DNA from 3 places in the Nocardia wallacei genome. Region 2 is predicted to be linked to each of the others. Evidence: riboswitches for the same ligand, from Rfam matches in the RefSeq annotation. Region 2 holds a riboswitch; each other region holds the start of a gene.
What was found. Region 2 has a riboswitch for S-adenosylmethionine ahead of NWFMUON74_RS33330 (rhodanese-like domain-containing protein). Riboswitches for the same ligand answer to the same signal wherever they lie in the genome.

Region 1 (7,701 bases), 860 kb from region 2:
GTGTAGGCGAGTTCGCGCAGGTGGCCCTCGCCGATGATGCCGGGCAGCCGGTGCAGCGAGCCGACGTCGGCCACGATGGCGACCTTGGCCTCGCGCAGGCTGAAGGTGGCCTCGGCGCTGGCCAGCCGGATATCGGCGGCGGCGATCAAATCGAGGCCGCCGCCGACACACCAGCCGGAGACCGCGGCGATCACCGGCTTGCGGCAATCGGCCACGGCGGTCACCGCGGCCTGCAGCCGCCGGACATCGTGCAGGAAGGCGGTGCGCGGCGCGGCCAGGGCCCGGTCGGCCAGCAGCGCGCCGAACAGCGGGCTCATCGCCTGCAGATCGAGGCCGTAGGAGAAATTCCGGCCCGAGCCGGTGAGCACGATCGCCCGCACCTCCGGATCGGCGTCGAGTTCACCGAAGACCAGCGGCAGTTCCCGCCAGAAGTCCGGGCCCATCGTGTTGCCCTTACCCGGGCCGATCAACGTCACCTGTGCGACGCGATCCTCGCGCTCGACTGTGAAAGCCTTCCATTCAGTCATTTGTCCAGCGTAGCGGCCCGTCCTCGGGCGGTCCGCACCGTGTAAATCCTGTGCAACATTCACAGCGAACGACTGCCGACGGCGGCGTGGCGGTGCGACGATCGCTACCTCAGGATTCGCCGCCTCGGTTTCCCGGAGGCCACCATGGTGATGCACAAGGGCATCGGCCTGGAACGTTTCAATTCGCTCCCCCGCACTCGCGCGATACACGCGCTCTACTCCTGCTGTTGCTCCGTGACGTGGGCGGAGAAGGTGGCCGACGGCCGCCCCTACCCCGACCGAGCGGCGCTGCTGAAGGCCGCGGAGGTCGAGTTGCCCGCACTGTCCGAGGCGGATCGGGACCGCCTCTTCGACTCCTTCGTCCGGCAGGAGTTCACGGAGCGGACCACGGAGCTACTGACCCGCCTCACCCGCGAGCGCATCAACCGGTTACTCGGCCCCTCCGACGGCTATCCGGAGTACTGAACGGGCCGCGGCCGGAATAGCCGCCGCGCGGGCAACGTAGGTTGGGACTGTACGAACCCAGCGAGACCGCGCCCGCGAGCGGCGCCGAGGCGGTGACATGAGTTCCTCCGATGCCGAACTCGAGGTACCCGACGACCTGAGCGGAATCACCGCGTCCCAGTACCGGTCCGCGATGCGGCACTACCCCGCCGGCGTCACCATCGTCACCCTGGACTCGGCGACCCGGCCGGTGGGCTTCACCGCCACCTCTTTCGCGTCACTGTCGCTGGACCCGCCGCTGATCTCGTTCAACATCGCGCACACCTCGTCGAGCATCGACGCCATGCTGGCCGCCGACTCGGTGGTCGTGCACTTCCTGGGCGAGCATCAGCGGCATCTGGCGCAGCGGTTCTCCCGAACCGCCGAGGAACGCTTCGCCGACCACTCCCTGTGGACCCGCCTGGACACCGGCGAACCGGTCCTGCACGGCACCCCCATCTGGGTGAGAGCCGTTGTGCGCCAACTCATCCCCATCGGCGACCACACCCTGGTGATCGGCCTGGCCACCCGCGTCCACGACAATACCGGCGACCAGCCGATAGCCGCCCCCCTGCTCTACTACAACGGCAGCTACCACCGCCCGATGGGTTTGGACTGAATCGGACCGCCCGCCCCCCGGCACGGACTGCCCGTGCGTTCGCCGAGGCTTGACAAGAGGGCCGGGCGTCTGCGAATCTCGGGCCAGGTCATGAGTGCCAGCGTCAAGCCCCGGCTTGCTGGCCGGCAACCCTCCTCCGCGGTGGGGTGCTCCGGGTGACGACCGGGCCGCTGCCCGACCGGGCACGGCAAGCGCGGACTCCGATCACCCGTTTTCCCCGGAGTCCCATGACCCGAAGGGTTGACGTGATGACCTCCGCTCTCGACCGCACCCGCGCCGCCGTTGCTCGCGTCTCCGGATGCGATCTGCGAGTTCCCTTGGTGCAGGGCGGAACTCGCCGCTACGCCAATTTCGACTACGCCGCCAGCGCGCCCGCGCTGGCCCAGGTCACCGACCGGGTGAACGAGTTGCTGCCCTACTACGCCAGCGTGCACCGCGGCGCGGGCTACGCCTCCCGGATCTCGACCGACTGCTACGAGGCCGCCCGCGGCTCGGTCGCACGCTTCCTGAACTGCGCCGACGACCAGGTGGTCGTATTCACCCGCAACACCACCGACGCGTTGAACCTGCTGGCGTCGTGCGTGCCGGGCGACACCGTGGTCCTCGACATCGAGCATCACGCCAACTTCCTGCCGTGGACCCGGCACGGCCGCCGAGTGGTCCCGGCCGCGGACACGATCGAGGAGACGATCCGCCGCCTCGTCGCCGAACTGTGCACCAAACCCGCTGCGCTGCTTGCGGTTACCGGCGCGTCGAACGTAACCGGCGAGCTACTGCCGCTGGACCGCCTGGCTACCATCGCGCATCAATGCGGCGCCCGCATTCTGGTCGACGCGGCCCAGCTGGCGCCGCATCGCCGAATCGACCTGCGCGCCAGCGGGATCGACTATCTGGCCTGCTCCGGCCACAAGCTCTACGCACCGTTCGGCGCGGGCGTGCTGGTGGGCCGCCGAGACTGGTTCGACGCCGCCGAACCGTATCTCGCGGGCGGCGGCGCGGTACGCGAGGTGACCGTCACGACCGCGCACTGGGCGCAGGCCCCGCAGCGGCACGAGGGCGGCTCACCGAACGTCCTGGGCGCGGCCGCGCTGGCCGCCGCCTGCGACACCCTGGCCGAGCTGGACGACGATGTGGTCGGCGAGCACGAGCGGCATCTCACCGAGCGGCTGCGCGCCGGCCTGGAAACCGTTGCGGGAGTGCGCTTGCTGCGCATCTGGTCGGACAGCACCGATGGCGTCGGCATCGTCGCGTTCACCGTGGACGGCTACGAGCCGGGCCATGTCGCCGCCTACCTGTCGGCCGAACACGGCATCGGGGTGCGCGACGGGCGGTTCTGCGCGCATCCGCTGCTGGCCCGTCTGGGCGTGGACGGTGCGCTGCGCGCCAGCATCGGGCTGGGCACCTGCGCCGAAGACGTGGACCGGCTGGTCGATGCGGTCACCGCGCTGGTGCACGAGGGTTCGGCCTGGGCCTACAGCCGTGGCGAAGGTCAGTGGAATCCGGTGCCGGAGACTCGGGAGCGCCTCGTTCCGGGAACGGTCGCGGGCGCGGCGCCCTGCACCGCCTGAGTCGGGCTCGCACGGCGGCCGCGCGAAACCCGCGGTCGGCGGGCATCTCGCGCGTGGTCAGGGCGTGAGATAGCGCTCGGCGAGTTCCTCGAGCATGGGGTCGTCGTCGCCGATCGCGTCGAGCAGTTCGAGGTCGTTCTCGACGGAGAGCTGACGGGTGTCGTCCTGTTCGGGGTCCGGTGCGCCGTCCTCGTTCAGCTGCCGCAGGATCTTCTCGCGTATCCGTGTTCTCAGTGAATCAGCCATACCCTGAGCATGCCCAGTCGGCGGCGCTTCCCACAGGGACCGCGCCGCGATCTGTTCACACGGGCGCCAGCCAGGTGCCCCACGGGGTGTTGCGGAACACGGTGAACACTGTGAACAACGCGAGAATCACCACCAGTTGGGTGCGGCCGATCGAGAACGGGAACGGCCGCCCGGGTTGCCCGCGCCAGTTCCGCAGCGCCCAATGTCCCCACCACACCACGAATCCCACCAGCAGCGGCACCAACAGCACATTGCTGTGCACAGCATCGAGAATCCGGCCGTCGGTGAGGTTGTGCACAGCCCGCAACCCGCCGCAGCCCGGACACCACCAACCGGTCAGCGCGTAGAACGGGCAGATGCTGTAGGACCCCGGCACGTGCGGGTCCCGGAAATGCAGCAGCGCGCCCACGGCCGCCGCCCCGCCCGCCACGAGGGCGGGTTGCCCGAGTCCCCGCCATCGCGGGCGAGTCTCGGCCTGCACGTGCGCGATATCCACAGTCGTCCACGGTAGCCGCCGTGAACTGCCTGCCGCCAGGTCAGTCGGGCGGGCGGTGGGCGACCGCTCACCGTACGGGCGCGCCCTCCACAACGGGTGCGGTGAGTGTGCCCGCGAGCATGTCCACGAGTTCTCCCCAGGCCGATTCGTCATCGGCGGCCACGCGGCCCGATTCGACGGCGCGTTCATGGTCGGCGAGCAGGGCGAACAGCACGGTCGGCAGCGCACGCAACCGCCGGATGCGCAGCCGTGGCGGGAGTTCGGGCAGCTTGCGCTGCAGGCCGCGCATGATCACCCGCACCGAGGTGCGCGCGGCGGTGTCGAGGTTGGCCGCGTCCGTCACGGCCGGATGTGTCCGGATTTGTTCCAGGAATCGGGCGTAGTGGCCGATTCCGTGGTGCGCGCCCAGTTCGAACATGGGGATGACCAGCGCCTCCAGCAGAGCATGCACCGACTCGGCCGAACCCGCTTGCTCGGCAAGCAATTCCAGGCGGCGCACCTCGAGCGTCGCCAGCCGGTGTTCGACGATCGCGGCGATGAGGCCGTCGCGGGAGCCGAAGTGGTACTGGATCGCGGAATTGTTGCGCTGCCCCGCCGCCGCGGCGATATCGCGCAGCGGCACGGTCGGACCGCGCTCGGCGATCAATCGCTCCGCCGCCAGGATGAGCCGCTCCCGGGCCGTTGTCTCCACAGCTGAACGATAGCGCCCTACCAGCATGTTGAGAAGTACATCTTGACAATTAAGCACCATTGCTTAAAGTCTGCGTGTGACGGTGCTCACGGTGATGATCGCCTTCCGGGCACCGCTTCCGATAGATACAGGACCACCCGCGCGGCGGTCCGGAGGAGGAATCACCTCGCGATGATCCTGGACAATTTCCGTCTCGACGGCCGCGTCGCCGTCATCACCGGTGCGGGCCGCGGCATCGGCGCCGCCACCGCGCTGGCACTCGCCGAGGCCGGGGCCGACGTCGCCATCGCCGCCCGCACCGCCACCCAGCTGGACGAGGTGGCGGACAAGATCCGCGCGCTCGGCCGCCGCGTCGTCACCGTGCCCTGCGACCTATCCGACCTGTCGGCCGTCACCGCGTTCGCCGACACCGCCGCCGGCGAGTTGGGCCGCCTCGACATCGTCGTCAACAATGTCGGCGGCACCATGCCGAACACCTTCCTCACCACCACACCGGAATTCCTGGAGGACGCCTTCCGGTTCAACGTGTCCACCGCGCACGCCCTCACCCAGGCGGCGGTGCCGCACATGCTGTCCGGCGACGGCGGCTCGGTCGTCAACATCACCTCGATGATGGGCCGCTCCCCCGGCCGCGGCTTCCTCGCCTACGGCACCGCCAAGGCCGCGCTGGCGCACTGGACCCGTTTGGCCGCAACCGATCTCGCGCCGCGCATCCGGGTGAACGCGATCGCGGTCGGCTCGGTACTGACCTCCGCGCTGGATGTCGTTGCCCAGCAGCCGGAGATCAAGCAGCGTATGGAGGCGGCCACGCCGCTGCATCGCCTCGGCGAACCGTGGGAGATCGCCGCCGCCATCGTCTACCTGAGTTCGCGCGCCGGCGGCTATGTCACCGGAAAGGTTCTCGAGGTCGACGGCGGCATCGAAAGCCCGAATCTCGAACTGGGACTTCCGGATCTGTGAGGAGCGCACGATGACCTATCGCGTAGTGCAGTGGAGCACCGGCAATGTCGGCCGGTGGTCGCTGCGATCCGTAATCGCCCGGCCCGAACTGGAACTCGTCGGAGTCTGGGTCTCCAGCGCGGCGAAGGCGGGCAAGGACGCCGCCGAACTGGCCGGGCTCGACGAGCCGACCGGCATCCTCGCCACCACCGACGCCGAGGCGCTGCTCGACCTGAAACCCGACTGCATCGTGCACACCGCCATGGCCGACGACCGCCTCATGGAAGCCGTCGAAGACCTGAAGACGTTCCTCCGGGCAGGCATCAACGTGGTGTCCAGCAGCCCGGTGTTCCTCCAATTCCCTTACGGCACAATGCCCGCCGAGGCCATCGATCCGATCGTCGCGGCCGCCGAGGAGGGCGGCGCCTCGCTGTGGGTCAACGGCATCGACCCCGGCTGGGCCAACGACTGGCTGCCGCTGCTGGTCACCAGCGGCAGCGAACGCATCGACCAGGTCGTCTGCTCGGAACTGATGGACTACTCCACCTACGACAACCCGAAGGTGTTGTTCGACATCATGGGCTTCGGCAGCGCCCTCGACGACCTGCCGCTACTCCTGCAACCCGGCGTACTCACCCTCGCCTGGGGCAGCGTCGTCCGCCAATTGGCCGCCGCGCTCGACGTCGAATTGGACGAGGTGACACAGCATTTCGAACGCCTGCCCACGCCGGACCCGATCGAGGTCGCCGGTCGCACCGTCGAAGCCGGAACCGCCGCCGCTCTCCGCTTCCAGGTGAACGGAATGCGCTCGGGCCGTGCGGTTTTCGTCCTCGAACACATCACCCGCCTGCACCCCGGCCTGGCCCCCGAATGGCCCCAACCCACCGGAAAGGGTTGCTACCGAGTAGAAGTCAAGGGCGAGCCCGACTACCAACTCGACCTCCAACTCTACAGCGGCGGCGACCACGCCCGAGCCGGCCTGGTAGGCACCGCCGCCCGCCTGGTCAGCTGCGTCCCCGCCGTCATCGAGGCCCGACCCGGCCTCCTGACCGCCGTAGACCTCCCCCTGACCACAGGCCGGGGTATGGTCCACGCCTAGGGCTTGTATCGAAGTAGGTGCTGGCTGGCACCGCTGCGCGGTGCCAGCCAGTGGCGGAAGGCGTTGCCTGCGTTGGCATATAGGTGAGGTCTCCGGTATTCGGGTTAGCGACCAAACAAACCTGAATAGTGCCGGAGACCTCGTGGCCACAGTAGCGGTGACGGGGCGAGCGGATCTGACCGATGCCCAGTGGGCACGGCTGGAGCCGTTGTTGCCTCGCGGGAAGAAGGCTGGACGTCCGCCGACGTGGACGAGACGGCAGATCATCGACGGGATCCGGTGGCGCACGCGAGTGGGGGCGCCGTGGCGGGACGTTCCGGTCGAGTACGGTTCGTGGCCTGCGGTGTACGGATTGTTCCGGCGTTGGCAACGGGCCGGAGTGTGGGTATTGATCCTGAAGTTGCTACAGGCATTCGCCGACGCGGCCGGGCAGATCGTGTGGCAGGTGAGTGTGGACTCCACGATCGCCAGGGCTCATCAGCACGCGGCTGGAGCACGCCGAGACGGTGATCGGCAGGCAGAGCCGCCCGGCGGAATCGCAAGCGAGCCGACCGATCACGGACTGGGCCGGTCCAGGGCGGCTGGACGACCAAGCTGCATCTGGCCTGCGAGCGAGGCTGCCGACTGCTGTCGGTGCTGATCACGCCCGGTCAAGCTGGAGACAACCCGCAGATGGTGGCGGTGCTGGACGCGATCGCCGTGCCCAAACCCGGCGGTGGCCGACCCCGGATACGACCGGATCGGGTACTGGCCGACAAGGCCTATTCCAGTCGCAGCAACCGGGAATGGTTGCGGCACCGCGGCATCGCAGTCACTATTCCCGTTCCGGCCGACCAAGCCGCGCACCGCCGCAACCGCGGCCGCACCGGCGGCCGTCCACCCGCGTTCGACCCCGTGATCTACCGCGACCGCAACGCGGTCGAACGGGGCATCAACCAGCTCAAACAACACCGTGCCGTCGCCACGAGATACGACAAGCTCGCTGTCCGCTACCTGGCCACCGTCCACATCGCCGCCATCAACCAATGGCTAC
Region 2 (7,701 bases):
GCGTACGGCCCAAGGCTACCTACGCATCGACCGGTGTCTACACGACCGGCGACCGCACCCCTCCACCTACGTCAGCTGGATCGACGTCAGCGAGAACACCAGAGCAGGCGGCCGATACCTCATCGAAGTCACGGACAACGACACCATCGTGACCGCCGCGTCTGCCGAGGACATAGCCCGCGAGATACAACGCCGAACAGAGCCTGACCCGATGTGACGAATGCCCTCTGGTCGCCGGGGACGGTGGTTTACAGTGCCCGCAGGCGGGGGGCCAGGTCGCGTTGGAAGAGGTCGAGGAAGCGGCGTTGGTCGTGGCCGGGGGCGTGGAAGACCAGGTGGTTGAGGCCGGCGTCCACGTAGGGCTTGATGAGGGAGACGGCCTCGTCGGGGTCGCTGGCGACGATCCAGCGCTTGGCGATCTGTTCGATGGGGAGGGCGTCGGCGGCGGCCTCCATTTCGATCGGGTCGGTGATGGAGTGCTTCTGTTCGGCGGTCAGGGAGAGGGGGGCCCAGAAGCGGGTGTTCTCCAGTGCGAGTTCGGGATCGGTGTCGTAGGAGATCTTGATTTCGATCATGCGGTCGATGTCGTCGACCGTGCGGCCCGCCTTGGCCGCTCCTTCGGTGACCGCGGGCATCAGCTTCTCGGTGTAGAGGTCCATGCCCTTGCCCGAGGTACAGATGAAACCGTCTCCGGCGCGGCCCGCGTACTTGGCCACGAGGGGGCCGCCCGCGGCGACGTAGATCGGGATACCGCCCTTGGGCACGTCGTAGATGGAGGCGCCGACGGTGTTGTAGTACTGGCCTTCGAAGCTCACTCGGTCGCCGGTCCACAGGGCGCGCATCAGGTCGACGGACTCGCGCAGCCGCCCGAACCGCTCCTTGAACTCCGGCCACTCGCCCTTGTATCCGGTGGCGATCTCGTTGAGCGCCTCGCCGGTCCCGACGCCCAGCATGATGCGGTCGGGATACAGACAGCCCATGGTCGCGAAGGCCTGCGCGATCACGGCCGGGTTGTAGCGGAAGGTGGGAGTCAGCACCGAGGTGCCGAGCTGGATCCGCGTGGTGCGCTCGCCGACCGCGGTCATCCACGCCAGCGAGAACGGCGCGTGCCCGCCCTCGTGCCGCCACGGCTGGAAATGGTCGCTCACCGTGGCGCTGTCGAGCCCGTGCTCCTCGACCAGCACCCCGAGCTCCACCAGCTCCCGGGGGCCGAACTGTTCCGCCGACGCCTTGTACCCGAGCTTGAGTCCACTCACTGCGCCACTCCTGTTCGTCGCTTGCCTGCTGTGGGGCGGGGCCCCGTCGACCGAGTGCAGCGCGGGGCTGCCACCGACCATTCCCCGGCGCGTCTCGCGCGGCCTTCCTCGACACTAGTCAGCGGTTCCGGCACATGTGCGGACGACCGAGACGACGAGGGTTGCGAACGAGTTGCCCCACCGAGAGCCCGCAGGAAGCGCGGGTGGCGGGCCGCTGTCAGAATTGAGTGGTGACTGCCGACGATGAGCCTATTCTGTCCTACCTGACCGATATGGACGGCGTGCTGGTGCACGAGGACCATCTGGTGCCGGGCGCCGACAAGTTCCTGACGGAGCTGCAGGCGGCCGAGGTCCCGTTTCTCGTGCTGACCAACAACTCCATCCGCACCCCCCGCGATCTGCAGGCACGGCTGCGGCACACCGGCCTGGACATTCCCGCCGAGGCGATCTGGACCTCGGCCCTGGCCACCGCGACCTTCCTGGACGAGCAGCGCCCCGGCGGCACCGCCTACGTGGTCGGGGAGTCGGGCCTCACCACGGCGCTGCACGAGATCGGCTACGTCCTGACCGACAGCGACCCCGACTACGTGGTTCTCGGCGAGACCCGCACCTACTCCTTCGAGGCGATCACCACCGCCATCCGGCTGGTCGAGCGTGGCGCTCGCTTCATCGCGACGAATCCGGACGCGACCGGCCCGTCCCGCGAGGGCGTGCTGCCCGCCACGGGTTCGGTCGCCGCCCTGATCACCCGTGCCACCGGCCGCGACCCGTACTACATCGGCAAGCCCAACCCGCTGATGATGCGTTCCGCCCTGCGCCGCATCGGCGCTCACTCCCAGTCCTCGGTCATGATCGGCGACCGGATGGACACCGATGTCATCGCGGGTTTGGAGGCCGGTATGCGCACCATCCTCGTCACCTCCGGCATCTCCACCCGGGCATCTGTCGAGCACTATCCCTACCGCCCGACCGCGGTCGTGGACTCCGTCGCCGACCTGGTGGGCCGCACCTCCGACCCGTTTTCCGTAGCGGACGCCTGAACCACTCCTGTCCGCGTGCCTCACCCCGCCTCGAGGCGGTCCAGGGCCGCGGACAGGTCCGTCAGGGCGTCGGCGATCTCGGCCAGGCGAGCCGGGCCCAGTTCGGCGGCAAGGCGTTTCGCCATGTCGGCGTGCTGGGGGTTGATGCGGCGGACGGCGTTGTGGCCGGTCTCGGTGACGGCGACGAGTTTGGCGCGGCGGTGGGCGGGGTTGGGGCGGTATTCGGCGAAACCCTTGGCTACCAACAGGTCCGCGATGCGCTGCACGCTCTGGCGGGCCAGACCCATCTCGCGAGCGATTCCGGCGACCGGCAGGGGCTCGCGCAGGATGGCGCCCAGCACCTGCCACCACGCCACGGTGATACCCGCCGGGCGAGCCAATTCCTCCGCGACGGCGAGGAATTGGCCGTTCAGTTTGAACGTGGTGACCGCCGCGGTAGCGAACAGGTCCTGTTCGGTGCGGATCGTCTGCTCGGCCATCGCTCAGTGCGCCGCGGGCTCGGGCGCCGAGCGCCGCTGCTCGTACTCGGCCAGCGCGTAGAAGCCCTGCGGATCGTTGTTGCCGTAGAGGGCGTACCAGGCATCGAGCACGTGCGGCTCGTAGACACCCAGCCGCGCCAGCACGGCCCGCGCGAACTCGACGGGCCGGGTGCCGGTGGCCGTGATGAGATCGCCGGCCGTCACCGCCGGTTCGGCGACGTAGTGCGCTCCGCCCGAATATTCGCTCATGGCAAGGAAACTCGCGTCGTTGCTGGTGTGCGGGCGGTCGTCGAGCAGTCCCGCCAGCGCCAGGCCGAAGGTGGCCCCGCAGATGCCCGCCACGGGCACGCCCGCCGCCAGGAACTCCCCCGCCTTGCAGCCGAAGGCGGCCAGCTCGCCGGTGACCCACGTGTCGGCGCCCGGCAGGAGCAGCATCGCGCTGTCGGCCGGTGACAGCGCCGCCAGCGTGATGTCCGGAACCACTCGCATCCCGCCCGCCGACACGACCGGATCCGCCGTCGCGCCGACCGTCCGGACCTGCCACGTGCCAGGTTCGCGCTGCCACAGCGGCCGGTTGAGGTGGGCGGTGGCGTGTCCCACCTCCCAATCGGCGAACGTGTCGTAAACGGCCATGTGCACTGTTTTCATCATGACAGCATGCTGTCATATTTGACAGCATGCTGTCAACAGATCGCCTGGCGAACACGACACGCCCCGCCGCGCGTGTGCATGGACCGCGGATCGCGCGCAGGCTGGAAGCAAAGGGATGCGACACGGCCATTCACCGCTATTAGCCTAACCGAAATTAAATGTTAGCCTTCCCGAACTATGGTAAGCCCGCCCCACCCCGCCGATCGGAGAGCCGCATGACCACACTCGTCGACCGCGTGCACGCGATCAACTGGAACCGCCTGCCCGACCCGCAGGACGCCGCGGTCTGGGACCGGCTGACCGGGAACTTCTGGCTGCCGGAGCGGGTACCGCTGTCCAACGACCTGCACACCTGGGAACAGCTCACCGCGACCGAACAACAGCTCACCACCAGGGTTTTCACCGGCCTCACACTGCTGGACACGGCGCAGGCCACCGTGGGCGCGGTCGCCATGCTGGCCGACGCGATCACCCCGCACGAGGAGGCCGTGCTGACCAACATCGCGTTCATGGAGTCGGTGCACGCCAAGAGCTACAGCTCGATCTTCTCCACGCTGTGCTCCACCCGCCAGATCGACGCCGCCTTCGACTGGTCCGAGGCCAATCCGCACCTGCAGCGCAAGGCGCAGATCATCGTCGACTACTACCGCGGCGACGATGCGCACAAGCGCAAGGCCGCCTCGGTGATGCTGGAATCGTTCCTGTTCTACTCCGGCTTCTTCCTGCCGATGCGCTGGTCGGCACGCGGAAAGCTCACCAACACAGCCGATCTCGTCCGGCTCATCATCAGAGACGAAGCGGTGCACGGCTTCTACATCGGCTACAAGTGCCGCCGCGGCCTGGCCGAGTTGTCCGAGGCCGAACGCCGGGACCACCGCGACTACACCTACGAACTGCTACACACGCTGTACGCCAACGAGATCGAGTACGCGCACGACCTCTACGACGAGGTCGGCTGGACCGCGGACGTCCTGCCGTTCATGCGGTTCAACGCCAATCGCGCACTGGGCAATCTCGGCTACGAGCCCGCCTTCGCCCCCGAGGACTGCCGGGTCGACCCGTCGATCCTCGCCGCGCTCGATCCGGGCGCGGGCGAGAACCACGACTTCTTCTCCGGCTCCGGCAGTTCCTACGTCATCGGCAAACAGCAGCAGACCGAGGACGCCGACTGGGACTTCTGATCAGCTCAGCGCCTGTTCCAGATCGCCGAGCAGATCCTCGACGTCCTCCAGGCCGATCGAGATCCGCACCACGCCGTCGGTAATGCCCACGGCCGCACGCCCTTCCGGTCCCATCGCCCGGTGGGTGGTGGTGGCCGGATGCGTGATCAGGGTCTTGGCGTCGCCGAGGTTGTTGGAGATGTCGACGATGCGCAACCGGTTGAGCACCTCGAACGCGCGTTTCTTCGCCGCACCGTCGCCGCTGCCGGACGCGAGCTCGAAGGTGACGACGGTACCGCCCGCCGACATCTGCTCCCGCGCCAGCGCGTACTGCGGATGTGATGGCAGGAAGGGGTATTTCGTCCAGGAGACGGCGGGGTGGCGCTCCAGGAATTCCGCCACCCGCAGCGCCGACTCCGCGGACTGGCGCACCCGCAGCGGCATGGTCTCCAATCCTTTGAGCAGGGTCCAGGCGTTGAACGCGCTCAGCGCCGGGCCGGTGTGGCGCATGAGGTGCTTCACCGGACCGTCGATGTAGTCGTTCGGGCCCAGGATGGCGCCGCCGAGCACCCGGCCCTGACCGTCGATGTGCTTGGTGCCCGAATACACCACGATGTCGGCGCCCAGATCCAGGCTGCGCTGCAGCAGCGGAGTGGCGAAGACGTTGTCCAGCACCACTTTCGCGCCCGCGGCATGCGCCAGCTCGGACACCCGGCGGACATCGACGAGGGTCTGCATCGGGTTCGAGGGCGTCTCGAAGAACACCGCCTGGGTGGGCTGTGACAGCGCCGCCGCCCACTGATCGAGATCCTCCCCGTCGACGAAGACGGTCTCCACGCCCCAGCGCGGCAGGATCTCGTTGCAGACCACGAAACACGATCCGAACAGGCTGCGCGCGGCCACCAGCCGATCACCCTCGCCCAGCAGCGCCGCGAGCGCGGTGAATACGGCCGACATGCCACTGGCGGTGGCGAAGCACGCCTCGGCGCCCTCGATCAGGCGCATCCGCTCCTCGAACATGGCGACCGTCGGGTTGCCGTAGCGCGAGTACACGAAATGTTCGACGTCGCCGGTGAACGCGGCCTCGGCCGCCTCGGCGCTCTCGTACACGAAACCGGAGGACAGATACAGCGCCTCGGCGGTCTCCTCGAACCCGGATCGCCGCAGCCCGCCGCGCACGCCCAGGGTCGCCGGACCCACGCCCTCGGGCAGCGGCTTGTCGAACGCGCCGCCGGTGATCACGACTGCCGCCACGGGAGTCCGTGGGCGCGCCAGCCGGCGCCGCCGCGATGCCCCTGCGGATCCAGCGGGCCCTCGAAGCCCTCGAGCACGTTGTAGGACGGCGCGAAACCGGCCGCCGTCGCCGCGGTCGCGGCACCGATGGAGCGCTGCCCGGACCGGCAGAGGAAGATCACCGGGGCGTCGCCGTCCGGATTCCGCTCGGCCAGTACCTGCTTCAGCTGATCGACGAACTGCGCGTTGGGCGCGCCCGTCCCGTCGACCCATTCGATCAGTGCCGTCGGCCGATCGATCGAGCTGGTGTCCGGCACCCCGACGAACCGCCACTCGGCCTCGGTCCGCACGTCGACCAGAACCGCATCGGGATTGTCGCGCAACAGGTCCCACGCCTGCTTCGGGGTGATGTCGCCCGCATAACTCACTTCTCGCACCTCCTGAGAATCCGCACTTGCCGCACCGCGAGGACACCGATGCGTGGCCAGGTCGTCACCCGGAGCACCCCACCGCGGAGGAGGGTTGCCGACCAGCGAGCCGGGGCTTGGCGCTGGCGCTCATGACCTGGAATTGAGAGTGCCCGGTCACGAGGTCGCCTGTCAAACCTCCGCTCATGGGCGGTCGCAGACCAGCCAGGCGCCGTCGGCACGGGTCAAAGTCCAGGTCGAGGTCGTTTCGCGGCCGTCGATGCGGCTGGTCACCGCGGCCCGCGCGTGGTCGCCGTCGACGACGGTGTCGGTGACCTTCACGATCTCGACGTCCTTGCCGACCGCCTCCGGCCCCAGCGGCGAGCGAGCGGCGTCGAAGTCGCGGCAGGCGGTGGTGGCGCGGCGGTCGGCGTTCGAATCCGCCTGCGCGGTGGCGAAATTCCGCGCGGCGATCGCGACCCGGTCCGCGTCTGTGAGATTCTTCTCAGCCGGCCGGGCCAGCGCGAGCGCGACGATGCCCGCCAGCACCAGCACCGCCACCACCGCGGCCGCGATGAACGGAACCGGTGACTTGATGCTGTCGCGCTGGTCGATGGGGGTCGGCTCGTCGGCGTCGGTCATGCGTCGATCATCCATGGTGAGCCGGAGTGCCAGGGATCACATCGGCATTTCCCGGCGGATCCCGGGAATAACGATCACGGCGAGCACCGATAGACTCAACAGAATGCCCGGCCCAGGCCGGGTCCGAACCACATCTCGGACAGCAACGAAGCAGCATCGAGCGGATGTCGGATCGGCGGGGTGCAGCCCGGCCCGCACGTCAACTTAGCCTAAGCTAAGAAAAGACGGCTGAACAACACGGCTGAGTACATGACGACAGAGTTCTCTACCAGAGGGTGCGCGTAAGAATGACGGAATACAGTGCGACCAACCCACTGCGCATTGCGATCGTGGGCGCCGGACCGGCCGGAATCTACGCCGCCGACGCCCTGATGAAGTCCGATGCCGAGGTGAGCATCGACCTCTACGAGCGGATGCCCGCACCGTTCGGGCTCATTCGCTACGGAGTCGCTCCCGACCATCCCCGCATCAAGGGCATCGTCACCGCACTGCACAAGGTCCTCGACAAGCCGCAGGTGCGTCTGCTCGGCAACATCGACTACGGCACCGACATCACGCTGTCGGACATGCGGCGGTTCTACGACGCGGTGATCTTCTCCACCGGCGCCAACGCCGACCGCGCGCTGCCCGTGCCCGGCATCGACCTGGACGGCTCCTACGGCGCCGCCGACTTCGTCTCCTGGTACGACGGCCACCCCGACGTGCCGCGTTCCTGGCCGCTGGACGCCGAGAAGGTGGCCGTGCTCGGCGTCGGCAACGTCGCGCTCGACGTGGCCCGCGTGCTCGCCAAGACCGGCGACGAACTGCTGCCGACCGAGATCCCGCCGAACGTC
Region 3 (7,701 bases), 560 kb from region 2:
CGTCGGCAACAGGCGTCTCACCACGGTCGCGCGCGGGCGCGACCGAGGCGGTGGTCAGGGACTGGGTGGTGGGCAGGGACTGATGGAAGGCCACGGCGGGCTCGGGTACGGAAGCCACGACACAGCGCAACACGGCGGCGAACGCTCGCGCATCCCCGGACGCCGGTGATCTCACTCACCGCACCGCGATGCCGTACCTTCTCCCGGCTCGCGGCGCGAGCGCGCGACCCCGAATCATGGGAGGTCGGGAAACAATTCGGGCACCCGCGGCCACCGGGGTTCGGTGGGGGCGGGTGCCCGGATGTGCGGTACGAGAAATTCTCGCGGGGCCTAGCGCAGTTCGCGCGCCAGGTTGGCGTCGAGCACGCCGAGGAACTCCTCGGTGGTGAGGTAGCCCTGATCGCCGCCGACCAGCAGCGCCAGGTCCTTGGTCATCTGGCCGTCCTCGACGGTCTTGATGACGACATCCTCGAGGGTCTGCGCGAAGCCGATGACCTCGGGGGTGTTGTCCAGCTTGCCGCGATGGGCGATGCCGCGGGTCCACGCGAAGATCGAGGCGATCGGGTTGGTGGAGGTCGGCTTGCCCTGCTGGTGCTGACGGTAGTGGCGGGTCACGGTGCCGTGCGCGGCCTCGGCCTCACAGGTCCGCCCGTCCGGGGTCAGCAGCACCGAGGTCATCAGGCCCAGCGAGCCGAAGCCCTGCGCCACGGTGTCGGACTGCACGTCGCCGTCGTAGTTCTTGCACGCCCAGACGTAGCCGCCCTCCCACTTCAGCGCGGAGGCCACCATGTCGTCGATCAACCGGTGCTCGTAGGTGAGGCCGGCGGCGTCGAACTCGTTCTTGAACTCGGTCTCGTAGATCTCCTGGAAGGTGTCCTTGAACATGCCGTCGTAGGCCTTCAGGATGGTGTTCTTGGTCGACATGTAGACCGGGTAGTTCTGCTGCAGTCCGTAGTTCAGCGACGCGCGCGCGAAGTCCTCGATGGACTTCTTGAAGTTGTACATGCCCATGACCACGCCGCCGTCCTCGGGCAGCCGCACGACCTCGTGCTGGATCGGCTCGGAGCCGTCCTCGGGCGTGAAGGTCAGGGTGACGGTGCCGGCCTGATGCACCTTGAAGTCGGTGGCGCGGTACTGGTCACCGAACGCGTGCCGGCCGATGATGATCGGCTTCGTCCAGCCCGGCACCAGGCGCGGGACGTTGGAGATGATGATCGGAGCGCGGAAGATCGTGCCGCCGAGGATGTTGCGGATGGTGCCGTTGGGCGACCGCCACATCTTCTTCAGGCCGAATTCCTTGACGCGCGCCTCGTCCGGGGTGATGGTGGCGCACTTGACGCCCACGCCGTGCTGCTTGATGGCGTTGGCGGCGTCGACGGTCACCTGATCGTCGGTCTTGTCCCGATACTCGATACCGAGGTCGTAATACTCGAGATTGATGTCCAGGTACGGATGGACCAATTTGTCCTTGATGAACTGCCAGATGATCCGGGTCATCTCGTCGCCATCGAGTTCGACGACGGTACCTTCAACCTTGATCTTGGACATGGATCTTCGTGTCCTCCTAGGAAGGTGCTCCCATTGCACGGCCAGGTGAACACGCTTGTGAGCGGACCCCAGCTGTTCAACAGACAACGTATACGCCCCGCGTTGTCCGCGAGACTTCGAGGTACTAAACAAGACAAGCGTACTGGTGCGCTGGGTCTCACTTCCAGGGGCTGCCCCATTGAGAGGTGCCCGCGTCACATTCGCGGGACGCGCACGAGGGCCGGTGCCACCTCAGCGGCACCGGCCCTTCCCCGCCTGTGAGTAATCAGACAGCCATCGGCGCGTGCTCGGCGCCCTCCAGCAGGTTCTCCGGCTTGTCGCGGATCATCAGCGCGACGATCGCGATCGCGGCCAGGAAGAAACCCGCGCCGATGTAGAAGGCCACGTCGTAGCTGTGGATCGCGGCGCGGGCCATCAGGTTGTCGGCGGTCGGGTTGTTCTCGGCGTAGCGCTGGGCCACCTGCACCGAGATGGTGGTCAGCAGGGCCGTGCCGATCGCGCCGCCGACCTGCTGGGCGGCATTGAGCAGCGCACTGGCCACGCCGGAGTCCTTCTCCTCGACCTGGTGCAGCGCGGTGGTCTGCATGGACACGAACAGCGCTCCCATGCCCAGCGCGATGAGCACGGTGGCGGGCAGCACGGTCGCGGCGAAGCTGTCGCCGAAGTTCAGCTGTGCCAGGTAGAGCAGGCCCGCGATACCCAGCACGCCGCCGGCGATCATCAGCGGGCGCGGCCCGATGCGGGGCAGCAGCGCGCTGGCCACGCCCGCGGAGATCACGATGCCGACCGGGAACGGCAGGAACGCGACACCGGCCTTCAGCGGGCTGTAACCGAGGGTGATCTGCAGGTAGTAGCTCAGGTTGATGAACATCGCGAACATCGCGATCGGCACCAGCAATGCCACCAGGAACGAGCCGCCGCGGTTCAGCTCGCCCGGAATATGCAGCGGCAGTAGCGGATTGGCGCTGCGCCGTTCGATCGCCACGAACGCGATCAGCAGCGCCACCCCGGCGATCAGCAGCGCGAGCGTGGACGAGGCGAGCCAGCCGTCGTCGGCGGCGCGGCTGAAGCCGTACACGACCGAGATCAGGCCCAAGGTCACCGTCACCGCGCCCGGCACGTCGTAGCCGCCGGTCCGCGGCACGGGCACGTCCTTGATGACGAACGCGAACGCGCCGACCAGCGCCAGCAGCGCGACGGGCGTGTTCACCAGCAGGCACCAGCGCCAGTTGGCGTATTCGGTGAGCGCGCCACCGGCGATCAGGCCGATCGCCGCGCCACCGGCCGAGACGCCCGCGAAAACGCCGAAGGCCCTTGCCCTTTCGCGCGCCTCGGTGAAGGTCACCGACACCAGCGACAGCGCCGCCGGGGCCAGCAGCGCGCCGAACGCGCCTTGGAGCGCGCGGCCCGCGAACAGCTCGGCGGAGTTCTGCGCCAGCCCGGCCAGCGCCGAGGCGGCGGCGAAGCCGACCAGGCCGATCAGGAAGATCCGGCGGCGGCCCAGGTAGTCGGCGAGGCGGCCGCCGAGCAGCAGCAGGCCGCCGAAGATCAGCGTGTAGGCGGTGAGCACCCACTGTTTGTCGCCGTCGCTGATGCCCAGATCCTGCTGGGCGAACGGCAGCGAGATGGTCACGATCGTGGCGTCGAGCACCACCATGAGCTGGGCCAGGGCGATCACGCCCAGCGCCCACCAGCGGGCCGAGCTCTTGGGCTCGGTCGATATGTCGGGTGGAACGAGTGTCCCGGTTTCGGTCATGAGGGGGACTCCTGCATCGGAAGAAGTGTGCCGCCATCGTGTCATCGGACGACAATTGGCGTCAAGAGAAAAATGTCTGAGTGTGACATTTGGCGTCCATAGTCACATTCAGAGCGGTTAGCGATAGAATCGGGCCATGCTCGACTCATCGCCGCGTCCCGCCCAGGCCGGCCTGCGCGAACGCAAGAAGCAGCAGACCCGGCGCCGCATCATCGAGGTGGCGCTGCGGTTGTGCGACGCGAACGGGTTCGAGGCGACGACGGTCGAGCAGATCGCGGAGGCGGCCGACGTGTCGCCGCGCACGGTGAACCGGTACTTCGAACTGAAGGAGGACATCGTCCTCGCCCCGATCGAGGACTGGGGCAAGGCGATCGGGGCGGAGCTGCGCAAGCAGCCGGTCACCGGCAACGAACTACAGGCCCTGCTGGACACCTACCTGGCCGTCACCGCACAGAGCATCGCGGAGGGGGAGGTGCCGTTCGAGTGGTTCCAGCGGATGCAGCGGATCAGCCGGGCCAGCACCACGGTCCGCGCGCGCAGCATGGAGATCGCCGACACCAAGACCGTCGAGATCCACACCGCGCTCGCCGAGCGCATCGGCGCCGACAGCGAGTCCATGACCGTCCGGCTCATCGCGGCCACCTTCAACGCGATCCTGCGCACCGGCATGGAATGTGATGCCGAGGTGCCCGAGGGCGAACCGGCGGTCTCGGCGGAGGCCAGCGTGCGGGCGGTGCGCGGCGCCTACGACGAATTCGTCCGCCGCTGCGCGATTCCCGTGGCGGCGGCCGACGGCGGTGGCACCGGCTCGCGGCGATAGCGGCGACCTGGCCTCGCACCCGTCGCCGACGATCCGCTACCATCCCAGTCAGGTCATGAGTGCCAGCGCCAAGCCCCGGCTCGCTGGCCGGCAACCCTCCAGTTGCGGTGGGGTGCTCCGGGTGATGACCGGGCTCTCGAAAGCCGAGAGCAAGCGCGACTTATCAGGAGGTCCCCGAAATGTGTTGTTGCCGGTCGCTACCCGAGCCCCGCTGACAGCCGCATACGGCCCCTTCACCTGGAGTAGTACATGAGCGACTCGACTGCTGCTGTCTGCGACCCGGCGAACATCTCCTACGGCCCGCGCGGCACCGAGCATCCGATGCCGTCCGGTCGTATCGCTACCATCGAAGACGTGTGTTCTCCCCTGCTCGCTCCGGCATCGGCCCAGCATGCGCGGCCGTCGCGCGGCGGGCGCCCGGTCACCGGCGGGGCGGCGCACGGCATCGATCACGTTCCGGCCGGCCGCTGTGGCGGGCCCGCGACGGCGGCGCGGTGACCGTGAGCACCGAACCGACGACGGCCCGGTCGGCCGCCGCTGCCCTGTTGCCCCCGCCGGACGGCACGCTCGGCACCATCGCCGTCGGCGCGGTCCGGCTGGAGAACGGGGCGGTGATCCCCGAGGTCGAGCTGGCCGTGCAGCGCTGGGGCGAGTTGTCGCCCGACGCGGACAACGTCGTACTCATCGAGCACGCGCTGACCGGCGACTCGCACGTGGTGGGTCCGCCGGACGAGGTGCATCCGCTGCCGGGCTGGTGGGACGGCATCGTGGGGCCGGGAGCCCCGCTCGACACCGACCAGTGGTGCGTGATCGCCACCAATGTGCTCGGCGGCTGCCAGGGCAGCACCGGGCCGTCCTCCCTCGCACCGGACGGAAAGCCCTGGGGCGCAAGGTTTCCCGAAATCTCCATCCGTGATCAGGTGACCGCCGAAGTGGCGCTGTGTGACCTGCTCGGCATCGAGCGGCTCGCCGCGGTGGTCGGCGGATCGATGGGCGGGATGCGGGTGCTGGAGTGGATGGTCGGCTCTCCGCAGCGGGTCGAGGCCGCGCTGGTGCTGGCCGTCGGAGCGCGCGCCACCGCCGACCAGATCGGCACCCAGACCACCCAGATCGCCGCGATCCAGGCCGATCCGAACTGGCAGGGCGGCAACTATCACGGCACCGGGCGCGCGCCGATCGCCGGGCTGGGGATCGCCCGCCGCATCGCGCACCTGTCCTACCGCACCGAATTCGAGCTCGACCACCGTTTCGAGAATCACGCGCAGGGCGACGAGGATCCGCGCGCCGGCGGCCGTTACGCGGTGCAGAGCTACCTGGAGTATCAGGCGCAGAAGCTGGTGCACCGGTTCGACGCGGCCACCTACGTGCTGCTGACCGAGGCGATGAACCGCCACGACGTGGGCCGCGGGCGCGGCGGGATCGCGGCCGCGCTGGCGGCCACCCCGGTGCCGTGCATCGTGGGCGGCGTCGACTCGGATCGGCTGTATCCGCTGCGCACGCAGCAGGAGCTGGCCGATCTGCTGCCGGGCTGCCGCGGCCTCGAGGTCGTGCACTCGCGCGACGGGCACGACGGGTTCCTCACCGAGACCGAGGCGGTCGGCAAGCTGCTGATGGAGACGATGGAGCTGGTGCACTCGGCGCGGGCCGCGCGCTGAGCCGGCGGTTCGCCGTCAGCCGACGCCCAGGCTGTTGATGGTCGCGGCCAGGGCGATGACGGCGCCGCCGAGCACCGCGTAGGCGCCGACGTCGAAAGGCTTGCTGCGCACCGCGAGCAACCCGACCCGGGCGGTCGGCAGGCAGGCCCGCAATGTCGCCGCCAGCAGCGTCGCCCCGCCGATCACGTACGCGCCGCGCCGCCAGCGGTCCTGCGCCACGAACACCACTGCCACCAGCAGCACCGCCACCACGAGCAACAGCGGCAGGTGGTTGCGGAAGAACCGGCCGGACGGGCCGGAGTGCTGTGCGGGAGCTGCGGGGGCCTCGGTCACGCCCCGATTCTCGCATTGCGCGCGCGGGTCCCGCCGATGTGGCACCGAGGCGGTCGATTCTGGGGTCGTGCGATGCTTGTCGCCGTGCTCCATGTGGTGTTCTTCGAGCCCCGTATCCCGCCCAACACGGGTAACGCGGTCCGTCTGGCGGCCGGCACCGGCTGTGAGCTGCATCTGATCGAGCCGCTCGGCTTCGATCTGTCCGAACCGAAGCTGCGCCGGGCTGGGCTGGATTACCACGATCTGGCGTCGGTTACCGTGCACGCGAATCTCGCCGCCGCATGGCAGGCCATCCGGCCCGAGCGGGTGTACGCCTTCACCACCAAGGCGACGACGCGCAACACCGATATCGCCTATCGCAAAGGCGATGTGCTGTTGTTCGGGCCCGAGCCGACCGGGTTGCCCGAGGAGGTGCTCGCGGACTCCCGCATCACCGATCAGCTGCGGATTCCGATGCTGCCCGGGCGGCGGTCGATGAATCTGTCCAATGCGGCGGCGGTGGCGGTCTATGAGGCGTGGCGACAGCTGGGGTTCCCGGGCGCGGTGTAGGGCGTCGGCGTCAACCGATCTCGAAGCGCTTGAGTCCGGACGTGGCTCCCGCCGTGAGCCGGATCGAGCTTTTCGGAACGCCGTAGTGCGCGGCCAGCAGGTCGATGGCGGCCTTGTTCGCCTTGCCCTCGACGGCGGGAGCGCGCACGTAGAGCTGTAGCGTGCCGTCGCCGAGGGTTTCGACCAGCGGTCCCTCCCTACTGTTGGGCTTGATCACCGCCCGGACGACGGTCGGCGGCATCGGCACCCCCCGGCTCCGCCGTTCCGGCCTGCTGCGGTGAACCCTCTTCCGCAGCAGCACCTTTCCCCCGCCCCGACCCCTTCTCATCGGCGTCTCCTCCTGGAGCCGACACCTTCTCGCCCGCAGCAGTCTCCGCGGGGGCCGATCCCCCCTCACCCACAGCAGCTTTCGCCGGGGACGATGCCCCCTCGCCCGCAACAGCTTTCGCTGAGGCTGATGCCTTCTCGGCCGCAGCAGCTTGCGCCGGGGACGATGTCCCCTCGCCCGCAGCAGGTTCCGCCGAGGCCGATGCGCCCTCACCCACAACAGGTTCCGCCGAGGCCGATGCGCCCTCACCCACAACAGGTTCCGCCGAAGCCGATACCCCCTCACACACAACAGGTTCCGCTGAGGCCGATACCCCCTCACCCACAACAGGTTCCGCTGAGGCCGATGCCTTCTCGGCTGCAGGAGCTTGCGCCGGGGCCGATACCTCCTCTGCCGCAGTAGCTTGCGCCGGGCCCGATGTCCTCTCGGCCGTAGTGGTTTCCGCAGGGGACGGCGCGGCCGCGGTGGCCGGTTGGCGCTCCGATTCCGAGCGTGTCGGCGGGGGCTGGTGCGGTGCGGGGGAACGGCGCCTGGTTGCCAAGCGGACGACGCCCCAGGCGAGGGCGGCGAGGACCAGGAGGAAGGCCAGCCACGGGAGTGCGTTGCCGGTGGACTTCAGCGCTCGCAGCAGTGAATTCCAGCCGTCGACGATGCGGTTCCAGTAGTTGTCGGGCTTCGAGCCCGGCGGCTCGTCGGTGCTGAGCTGGACGGT

Region 1: another riboswitch for S-adenosylmethionine. It lies ahead of NWFMUON74_RS01975 (aminotransferase class V-fold PLP-dependent enzyme); the one in region 2 lies ahead of NWFMUON74_RS33330 (rhodanese-like domain-containing protein).
Region 3: another riboswitch for S-adenosylmethionine. It lies ahead of NWFMUON74_RS30775 (hypothetical protein); the one in region 2 lies ahead of NWFMUON74_RS33330 (rhodanese-like domain-containing protein).

Annotation. Positions count from the first base shown of each region.
Region 1 is NZ_AP023396.1:423,170-430,870, reverse strand. It holds gene NWFMUON74_RS01990 (crotonase/enoyl-CoA hydratase family protein) at 1-527, opposite strand, end outside; gene NWFMUON74_RS01985 (2-oxo-4-hydroxy-4-carboxy-5-ureidoimidazoline decarboxylase) at 672-992, shown strand; gene NWFMUON74_RS01980 (flavin reductase family protein) at 1,090-1,629, shown strand; SAM riboswitch class IV at 1,716-1,829, shown strand; gene NWFMUON74_RS01975 (aminotransferase class V-fold PLP-dependent enzyme) at 1,857-3,197, shown strand; gene NWFMUON74_RS01970 (hypothetical protein) at 3,255-3,443, opposite strand; gene NWFMUON74_RS01965 (DUF2752 domain-containing protein) at 3,499-3,939, opposite strand; gene NWFMUON74_RS01960 (TetR/AcrR family transcriptional regulator) at 4,007-4,630, opposite strand; gene NWFMUON74_RS01955 (SDR family oxidoreductase) at 4,802-5,590, shown strand; gene NWFMUON74_RS01950 (NAD(P)H-dependent amine dehydrogenase family protein) at 5,601-6,668, shown strand; one part of gene NWFMUON74_RS01945 (IS5 family transposase) at 6,811-7,243, shown strand; one part of gene NWFMUON74_RS01945 (IS5 family transposase) at 7,243-7,701, shown strand, end outside.
Region 2 is NZ_AP023396.1:7,400,565-7,408,265, forward strand. It holds gene NWFMUON74_RS33295 (ESX secretion-associated protein EspG) at 1-217, shown strand, start outside; gene fgd (glucose-6-phosphate dehydrogenase (coenzyme-F420)) at 249-1,256, opposite strand; gene NWFMUON74_RS33305 (HAD-IIA family hydrolase) at 1,529-2,296, shown strand; gene NWFMUON74_RS33310 (MarR family winged helix-turn-helix transcriptional regulator) at 2,317-2,775, opposite strand; gene NWFMUON74_RS33315 (DJ-1/PfpI family protein) at 2,779-3,426, opposite strand; gene nrdF (class 1b ribonucleoside-diphosphate reductase subunit beta) at 3,642-4,607, shown strand; gene NWFMUON74_RS33325 (O-succinylhomoserine sulfhydrylase) at 4,608-5,828, opposite strand; gene NWFMUON74_RS33330 (rhodanese-like domain-containing protein) at 5,825-6,247, opposite strand; SAM riboswitch class IV at 6,265-6,384, opposite strand; gene NWFMUON74_RS33335 (Rv0361 family membrane protein) at 6,431-6,868, opposite strand; gene NWFMUON74_RS33340 (FAD-dependent oxidoreductase) at 7,156-7,701, shown strand, end outside.
Region 3 is NZ_AP023396.1:6,841,630-6,849,330, forward strand. It holds gene NWFMUON74_RS30755 (MFS transporter) at 1-1, opposite strand, end outside; gene NWFMUON74_RS30760 (NADP-dependent isocitrate dehydrogenase) at 331-1,548, opposite strand; gene NWFMUON74_RS30765 (MFS transporter) at 1,814-3,304, opposite strand; gene NWFMUON74_RS30770 (TetR/AcrR family transcriptional regulator) at 3,441-4,124, shown strand; SAM riboswitch class IV at 4,176-4,286, shown strand; gene NWFMUON74_RS30775 (hypothetical protein) at 4,374-4,622, shown strand; gene metX (homoserine O-acetyltransferase MetX) at 4,619-5,779, shown strand; gene NWFMUON74_RS30785 (DUF3017 domain-containing protein) at 5,795-6,112, opposite strand; gene NWFMUON74_RS30790 (tRNA (cytidine(34)-2'-O)-methyltransferase) at 6,185-6,661, shown strand; gene NWFMUON74_RS30795 (DUF167 domain-containing protein) at 6,672-6,902, opposite strand; gene NWFMUON74_RS30800 (DUF4349 domain-containing protein) at 6,859-7,701, opposite strand, start outside.